One region of the Cupriavidus sp. JZ107 genome, then DNA from elsewhere that is predicted to be linked to it. Evidence: riboswitches for the same ligand, from Rfam matches in the RefSeq annotation. Region 1 holds a riboswitch; the other holds the start of a gene.

Region 1 (4,411 bases):
GGCCCGCCCGATTCATGCCGTGCCCGGGCCTGGCTTTGGCCCGCAAGGTGCACTGTGTGCCGGCAATGAGGCTGGCAGTAGGGCTGGCCATGAGGCTGTCGATGCGGCGGCCAATGCCGCCGCCACCGCGGCCCGCAGAAACGGGTACGCTTGCCGAGCGCAGTGCGCAGAAACGGGTACGCTTCGGCGCCCATGCATGCGCGGCAGCGATGAAACGAAAACACCGGCGCGCATGTCGAGGCCATGCCGCGCCGGTGTCGTTGTTTCAGACCTGAATCAGACGCGCCTCAAACTTCGGCCGCCTCCGTTGCGGCGGCGCGCGTGGCAGCCACCGGCGCGACTGGCCGCGCGAGCCGCCGCGCCGGCGGCAGTGGACCGCAGAAGCCAAAGTCGACCTCCGGCACGCGGCCGCTGATCAGTTCGGCGATCGCGCGTCCCGAGCCGCAGCCGTGCGTCCAGCCCAGCGTGCCATGGCCGGTGTTCAGGTACAGCCCCTGCACCGCGCTTGCGCCGATATACGGCACGTTGCCCGGCGTCGCGGGACGCAGGCCGGTCCAGTAGCGCGCCAGTTCGGGCCGGCTGACACCGGGGAAGATCTCCAGCGTGCGCCGCACGATGGCCTCGCAGCGCACCGGGTTCAGCTCCATCGAATAGCCGTTGAGCTCGGCGGTGCCGGCGATGCGCAGCCGGTCGCCCAGCCGCGAGAACACCAGCTTGTACTCGTCGTCGGTCAGGCTGACGCTCGGCGCGCGCTCGGGGTCGAGCACCGGCAGCGTGGCCGAATAACCCTTGGCCGGATAGATGTCGAGCTTGACGCCCAGCGGACGCGCCAGCATCGGGCTGAAGCTGCCGAGCGCGAGCACGTAGGCGTCGGCCTGCTCGACCGTGTACGCGCCGGTCTCGTCGGCGATCTCGACCCCACGCATGCGGCCGCCTTCGGCCAGCAGCCGCTGCACGCGCACGCCATAGCGGAAGCGCACGCCGCGCGCCTCGCACAGCGCGGCCAGTCCGGTGGTGAAGCGATGCACGTCGCCGGACTCGTCCTCGCTGGTGTAGGTGGCGCCCGCCAGCCGCGGCGCGATCGACGCCAACGCGGGTTCCAGCTTCACCACTTCGTCGGGACCGATCACGCGGCGCTCGCAGCCGAGCTCGCGCATGATGCGCGCCGGCTCGATTGCCGCGTCGAATTCCTTCTGGCTGGTATAGAAGTGCAGGATGCCCCGGGCCAGGTGGTCGTACTCGATGCCGGTCTCGGCGCGCAGCGCCTGCAGGCTGGCGCGGCTGTAGGTGCCGAGATTGAGCAGCTGGATCATGTTGCGGGTGGAACGCCGGGCCGGACATTCGCGCAGGAATTTCAGGCCCCACGACCATTGCGCCGGGTCGGCGCGCAGGCGGAACAGCAGCGGCGCGTCCTCGCGTCCCAGCCAGCTGAGCAGCTTCAGCGGCGCCGACGGGTTGGCCCAGGGCTCGGCATGGCTGACCGAGATCTGGCCGCCATTGCCGAAGCTGGTTTCGCGTGCCGCGCCGGCATTGCGCTCGAGCACCACGACCTCGTGGCCGGCCTTGGACAGATACCACGCCGAGGCCACGCCGATCACGCCGGCCCCCATCACGATGACTTTCATTTCAGGCTCCAGGATGCAAAAAGGGGCAGCCGGCCGGCATCGTCGATGCCAACCCGGCTGCCCCCACTGTCCTTTTGCCTGAGAGATTCACCGCGTCCGCCCCGGACCCGGCTTGCCCCTTCGGCGGCCGTCATCGTCAAATCATGATGGCGGCGCTCTCCAGTTCGTTGTCGTCTCCAGTCTTCGGTACCTGAGCGTTTCGGGGGTACGCCTTCGGCAGCGCTGCCGCCGCGCTGTCGCGGCAGGCTCGCTTTCTCCTGGATGGGCGGACAGTAACACGGCGCGGCGGCGGCCGCAACGCGAGTTACTGACGCCCGGCGGGCGGCGTCCCCGCCTTGCGGGCCTGCTTGTTGGCGTACATCGCCTGATCGGCCTGCGCCAGCAGATCGGCGATGCCCGCATGGCGGGCGGGATCGAACGCGACCGCGCCGGCGCTGAAGTCGAGCCGATAGCCGCGCTGGCTCTGCGCGTTGTGTGCCTCCACGCCTTGCCGCAGCCGGGCCAGCATCGCGTCGCACTGGTCGGCACAGGCGTCGACCAGCAGCACGACGAACTCGTCGCCGCCGAGCCGTCCGATCAGGTCGGACTGCCGGAACGCCTGGCGCAATTGATCTGCGAAGGCGGCCAGCGCCAGATCGCCCTCCGCGTGGCCGAAGCGGTCGTTGATGGCCTTGAAGCCATCCATGTCGAAGAACAGCAGCGTGGCCGGCATCCGCTGGCGCTGGCAGACCGCCAGCGCATGCTGCGCCAGCGCCGAGAAGCCGCGCCGGTTCGACAGCATCGTCAGGTCATCCATCGACGCCAGTTGCGCCGACTCCAGCTCCTGCTCGGCCAGGCGCCCCAGATCGTGCAGCAGCGCCTGGTCGTCCTTGTCGAACTCGCGCGGCGCGGTGTCGATCAGGCACAGCGTGCCGACCTTGGCGCCGCCGCGTACCGCGAGCGGGCAGCCGGCATAGAAGCGCACGCCGGGCGCGCCCGTGACCAGCGGGTTGTCGTGAAAGCGCTGGTCCTGCAGCGCATCGGGCACGATCAGCAGATCGTCGCGCAGGATCGCGTGGCCGCAGAATGATTGCTCGCGCGGCGTTTCGCGTACGGCCAGGCCGAATGAGGACTTGAACCATTGCCGCCTGGCGTCGACCAGGCTGACCAGCGCGATCGGCACGTCGAACAGCCGCGTGGCCAGGCGTGTCAGCCGGTCGAAGCGCTCTTCGGCGGCGGTGTCGAGGAGGTTCAGCGAATACAGCGCGTCGAGGCGCCGCGGGTCATCGGCGGGAATGGGAGCAGGAATCATCTCGTCAATGCGATCGTTGTTACCCCGATCGTCGTCGGCCCGTCTGGAGCGGGTTTGTCGCCGGCCGCCGCGGTGCCGCGGGGCCGGTCGATGGGTCGTTCAATGTGTGGGCGGCCGCATGCGCCGTCGTGGACGTGGCCGCCAGCACCGGTGCGCTGACGCTACACCTCGCGCGTCATCCCCTTCAGATCGATCCATTGTTCGAACTGCTCGGCGGTGACATGGCCCGAGGCGATTGCCGCCTCGCGCAGCGACAGGTTGCGGGCCACGGCCAGCTTGGCGATCTCGGCGGCCTTGTCGTAGCCGATATGCGGGTTCAGCGCGGTGACCGGCATCAGCGATCGCTCGAGCAGCTCGGCGATGCGCGCCCGGTCGGCTTCGACGCCGGCCACCATGTGTTCGGCGAAGCTGGCCGCCGCGTCGGCCAGCAGTGTAACCGACTGCAGCAGGCTGTAAACGATGACCGGCTTGTAGGCGTTCAGCTCCAGCGTGCCGAGGCCGTTGGCCAGCGTGATCGTGGTGTGGTTGCCGATCACGCGGCAGCAGACCATCGCCAGCGCCTCGGCCTGGGTCGGGTTGACCTTGCCCGGCATGATCGACGAGCCCGGCTCGTTGGCCGGCAGCTGCAGTTCGGCAAAGCCCGCGCGCGGGCCGGAACCGAGCAGCATGAAATCGCGCGCGATCTTCAGGAAGGAGGAGGCCGTGGTGTTCAGCGCGCCGGACAGATCGGCGAGCGCGTCGTGCGCGGCCTGCAGCGCGTAGCGGTTGGCCGCCGGTTCGAACGGCAGGCCCGTGTAGTCGGCCAGCGCGCGCGCGAAGGCGGCGGCAAAGCCGGCGGGCGCATTCAGGCCGGTGCCGACCGCGGTGCCGCCCTGGGGCACCGGCATCGCGCGCAGCACGGCCTGGTGCAGCCGCGCCTGCGCATCGGCGACCTGCGCCTGGTAACCGGAGAACTCCTGGCCCAGCGTCAGCGGCACCGCATCCTGCAGATGGGTGCGGCCGACCTTGACGATGTCGGCGAAGGCCTCGACCTTGCTGCCCAGCGTCTTCTGCAACGTCTCCAGCGCCGGCAGCAGCTGGCGCTGCACCGCGCGCGCGGCGGCGATATGCATCGCGGTCGGGAAGCTGTCGTTGGACGACTGGCTCGCGTTGACGTGGTCGTTGGGATGAACCGGACGCTTGCTGCCGACCTCGCCGCCGAGCAGCTGGATCGCACGATTGGCGATCACCTCGTTCAGGTTCATGTTGGTCTGCGTGCCCGAGCCGGTCTGCCAGACCGACAGCGGAAACTCGTCGGGCCACTGGCCGGCGATGATCTCCTCGGCGGCCTGTTCGATCGCCTGCGCCAGCCCCGCGTCGAGCACGTTCAGCTCGCGGTTCGCACGCGCCGCGCACAGCTTCAGGATCGCAAACGCCTCGATCAGCGCGGGCGGCATCTTCTCGTTGCCGATGCGGAAGTTCTGGCGTGAGCGCTCGGTCTGCGCGCCCCACAGGT
Region 2 (4,411 bases), on a different replicon from region 1:
AGGCTTCGTAGTGGATGCCTTCCATCAGATCGTCGAGCACCTCGGTGGCCGGATCGCGCGCGGCACGGTCGGCCAGCCGCACCATCGCCTCGCAGAAGGTGCGCAGCGGCTCCAGCTGGCGCGGCTGCAGCTTGCCTTCGATGCCGCCCATCATCGCCGCCTCGAACAGCGACACCTTGGCCTGCCCGGCGAAGGTGCCCAGCACCTCCAGCGTGGTATTGCCGACCCCGCGCCGCGGCGTGGTGACCGCGCGGATAAAGGCCGGATCGTCGTCGGGATTGGCGATCAGCCGCAGATAGGCACAGATGTCCTTGATCTCGGCCTTGTCGAAGAAGCTCTGCCCGCCGGACAGCACATACGGGATGCGCTCGCGGCGCAGGATCTGCTCGAACAGCCGCGCCTGGTGGTTGCCGCGATAGAGGATCGCGTAGTCGCGGAACTGCGCGCGCCGCTCGAACTTGTGCGCCGACAGCTTGAACACCACCGACTCGGCCTCGTGCTCCTCGTCGTTCATCGGCGTCACGGTGATCGGGTCCCCCATGCCGTGCTCGCTCCACAGCGTCTTGTCGAACAGCTTGGGGTTGTTGGCGATCACCGCATTGGCGGCCTGCAGGATGCGCACCGTGGAGCGATAGTTCTGCTCGAGCTTGATGACCTTCAGGTTCGGGAAATCGGTCTGCAGCAGGCGCAGATTGTCCAGCGTGGCGCCGCGCCAGCCGTAGATCGCCTGGTCGTCGTCGCCGACCGCGGTGAAGGCGGGCGCGCGCAGATGCGAGCCGCCGGCCAGCAGCTTCAGCAGCTGGTACTGGCAGGCGTTGGTGTCCTGGTATTCGTCGACCAGGAAGTAGCGCAGCCGGTTCTGCCACTTGAGCCGCACGGTTTCGTCGCGTGCGAACAACTCGGCCGGCAGCCGGATCAGGTCGTCGAAGTCGACCGCCTGGTACGCCGCCAGCGTGGCGACGTAGTTGCGGTAGATCAGCGCGGCCTGGTGCTGGTCGGCGTCGGCGGCCTCGGCGATCGCGGTCTCGGGATCGACCATGCCGTTCTTCCACAGCGAGATCGTGCTCTGCACGCTGCGGATCAGCTTCTTGTCGGTGGTCGCCAGCTGCTCCTGGATCAGGCCGAAGCAATCGTCGGCGTCCATGATCGAGAACTGCGGCTTCAGGCCCAGGTGCTCGGCCTCGGCACGCAGGATCTGCACGCCCAGCGAGTGGAAAGTACAGACGGTCAGCTGGCGCAGCGGGATGCGCTTGCCGTCCCGGGTCTTGCCCTCCATCAGCTTGGCGATCCGCTCCTGCATTTCCTTGGCGGCCTTGTTGGTGAAGGTCACCGCGGCGATGTGGCGGGGCTCGAACCCCTTGTCCTCGATCAGATGCGCAATCTTCTGCGTGATCACCCGGGTCTTGCCCGAACCCGCGCCGGCGAGCACCAGGCAGGGGCCGTCCAGATAGCGGACGGCTTCGGATTGGGCGGCGTTCAGTCCGTGGGTCATCGGTCGGGGGCGGAGTTCGGGTACGGCAGGAGGTCGGACCGCACCGCGAGGGAGGCGGGCCGCAGGCGCGACGCGTTCGGGCACGGGTCGCGGATGGATCAAAGCGGGCGATGTTAACACGGGGGCGGGTCCGGCCGAGCCACCAGAACCGTGGCCTGCAACGCGCCGCTCTCGCGTTGACAGCCGGCAGGCCTGCGGTTAGAGTCGCGCCATCCGTCCGGGAGAGCGCGCGACAGACCATTCACTCGCGCCGCCGAAGGGGAATCACCCGAAAACTCTCAGGCACCATGGACCGGGCGGATCGGCATGCAGCATGCACACGATGTATGCCGAACTCTGGAGAGCGACACCCGCCATTCATCAATTGAATGATGAGCGTGTCCACCGAAGGGGCGCACGGCGGGGCCGGCGGGTTCGAAGCGAACCGCAGGACCAGTCCGTAATCTCTCAGGTATCGAGGACAGAGGGGGTCATCCGTCGCGACGGTTCCAACGAGCCGTGCGACGGATGACCCTTTTTTGTTTGGCGCGCCGCGCGCGCCGGACCGAACGATGCCACGCTCCGAGGAATCCATGACGCTCCAGGCCACCCCGCTCAACGCCATCCACCGCGCCCTCGGCGCCCGCATGGTCGATTTCGGCGGATGGGACATGCCGGTCAACTACGGCTCGCAGATCGAGGAACACCATGCGGTGCGCAGCGATGCGGGCATGTTCGACGTTTCGCACATGTGCGTCGTCGACCTCGCCGGACCCAATACCCGCGCCTTCCTGCGCGGACTGCTCGCCAACAACGTCGACAAGCTGCAAACCCCGGGCAAGGCGCTGTATTCCTGCATGCTCGACCCGAATGGCGGTGTGATCGACGACCTGATCGTCTATTTCTTCGCCGAGGACCGCTTCCGCCTGGTGGTCAACGCCAGCACCGCGACCGGCGATATCGACTGGATCCGCCAGCGCAATGCCGACACCGGCGCCGGCGTGACCATTTCTCCCCGTCGCACCGACAACGCCTCCGATAACGCCGCGCCGCTGGCCATCGTCGCCGTGCAGGGCCCGAACGCGCGCGCCAAGGTGTGGGCGGCCTTCCCGTCGACCCAGCCCAGCGAGGCGCTCAAGCCGTTCAATGCGATGGTCGTCGAGGATGCCGCGATCGGCGAAATCATGGTGGCGCGCACCGGCTACACCGGCGAGGACGGCTTCGAGCTGGTCGTTCCGGCCGACAACGTCGCCGCGGTCTGGGAAAAGCTGCATGCCGCCGGCGTGCGTCCGGCCGGGCTCGGCGCGCGCGACACGCTGCGGCTCGAAGCCGGCATGAACCTGTACGGCCAGGACATGGACATCCACACCTCGCCGCTCGACGCCGGCCTGGCCTGGACCGTCGACCTGCAAAGCGAGCGCGATTTCGTCGGCAAGGCCGCGCTGGTGGCCAACGGCCAGCGCCAGCAGTTTGCCGGCCTGATCCTGCGCGACAAGGGCGGCGTGCTGCGCGCGCACCAGACCGTGCTGACCGCCGCCGGCGAGGGCGAGATCACCTCTGGCACCTTCAGCCCGACCCTGTCCCAATCGATCGCCTTCGCGCGCCTGCCCAAGGATGTGGCGCTCGGCAGCGAAGTCCAGGTGCTGATCCGCGACCGCAAACTGACTGCGACTGTGGTTAAACTGCCGTTTGTGCGCAATGGCAAGGCACTTGTGAGCTGACGGCTCACTGCGGACATCGTCCACCCGGTCACGCTGCGCCCCGCGGCCCCTTTCACCGATGGCACGCGGCGGCGCGACACAAGAATCTGAAATTGGAGAATCTCGATGAATTTCCCCGCTGACCTGAAGTACACCGAGTCGCACGAATGGGTGCGCGTCGAAACCGACGGCACGCTGACGATCGGCATCACCGATCACGCGCAGGATGCGCTCGGCGACATCGTCTTCCTGGAACTGCCCGAGGTCGGCAAGACGGTCGGCGCCGGCGACGCGCTGGCGGTCGTCGAATCGGTCAAGGCCGCGTCGGACATCTACGCGCCGGTGGCCGGTGAAGTGGTCGCCGTCAACGACGCCGTCAAGGACGCGCCCGAGAGCGTCAACGCCAACGCCTTCGATGCCTGGCTGTTCAAGATCAAGCCGGCCAACGGCGACGACGTCAACGGCCTGATGACGGCCGACGCCTACAAGGCCAGCGTCGGCGCCTGAGCCCGGCGCCCCGCCCGCGGCGCCGATGCATGGCTGACCACCATGCCCCGGCCCGCCTCTCCGAGTCACTTGCCATGAACGCTCCCCTGCCCATGAACGCCGCTCAATCCGCTCGCCCTTCGCTGGCCGAACTCGAAGCTCGCGACGCCTTCTCCCACCGCCATATCGGTCCCGACGCCGCCGAACAGCAGCACATGCTGAAGGTGCTGGGCTACGACAGCCGCGCCGCGCTGATGGACGCCATCATCCCGGCCGCGATCCGCCGCCGCGACGGCATGCCGCTGGGCGAATTCACCGAGCCGCTGAGCGAGGAAGCCGCGCTGGCCAAGCTGCGCGGCATCGCCGGCAAGAACAAGGTGTTCAAGAGCTTCATCGGCCAGGGCTACTACAACACGCTGACCCCGGGCGTGATCCTGCGCAACATCTTCGAAAACCCGGCCTGGTACACCGCCTACACGCCGTACCAGCCGGAGATCTCGCAGGGCCGCCTGGAGGCGATGCTGAACTTCCAGCAGATGGTCACCGACCTGACGGGCCTCGATATCGCCAATGCGTCGATGCTCGACGAAGGCACGGCCGCGGCCGAGGCGATGACGCTGCTGCAGCGCGTGAACAAGCACGCATCGAATACCTTCTACGTGGCCGACGACGTGTTGCCGCAGACGATCGAAGTGGTGCGCACGCGCGCGCTGCCGCTCGGCATCGAGGTCAAGGTCGGTCCCGCCGCCGACGC

The links. A riboswitch is a leader RNA that binds a small molecule or an ion and turns the genes downstream of it on or off. The one in region 1 is predicted to bind glycine.
Region 2: it holds a riboswitch for glycine, as region 1 does, so the genes downstream of both, gcvT (glycine cleavage system aminomethyltransferase GcvT) here and M1D55_RS09435 (D-amino acid dehydrogenase) in region 1, are expected to answer to the same signal.

Annotation. Positions count from the first base shown of each region.
Region 1 covers NZ_CP096480.1:2,184,363-2,188,773, reverse strand. The annotation lists gene M1D55_RS09435 (D-amino acid dehydrogenase) at 288-1,625, opposite strand; glycine riboswitch at 1,682-1,798, opposite strand; gene M1D55_RS09430 (diguanylate cyclase domain-containing protein) at 1,930-2,916, opposite strand; gene fumC (class II fumarate hydratase) at 3,078-4,411, opposite strand, start outside.
Region 2 covers NZ_CP096481.1:88,689-93,099, reverse strand. The annotation lists gene M1D55_RS09935 (UvrD-helicase domain-containing protein) at 1-1,492, opposite strand, end outside; glycine riboswitch at 1,701-1,797, shown strand; glycine riboswitch at 1,819-1,966, shown strand; gene gcvT (glycine cleavage system aminomethyltransferase GcvT) at 2,065-3,192, shown strand; gene gcvH (glycine cleavage system protein GcvH) at 3,298-3,678, shown strand; gene gcvP (aminomethyl-transferring glycine dehydrogenase) at 3,753-4,411, shown strand, end outside.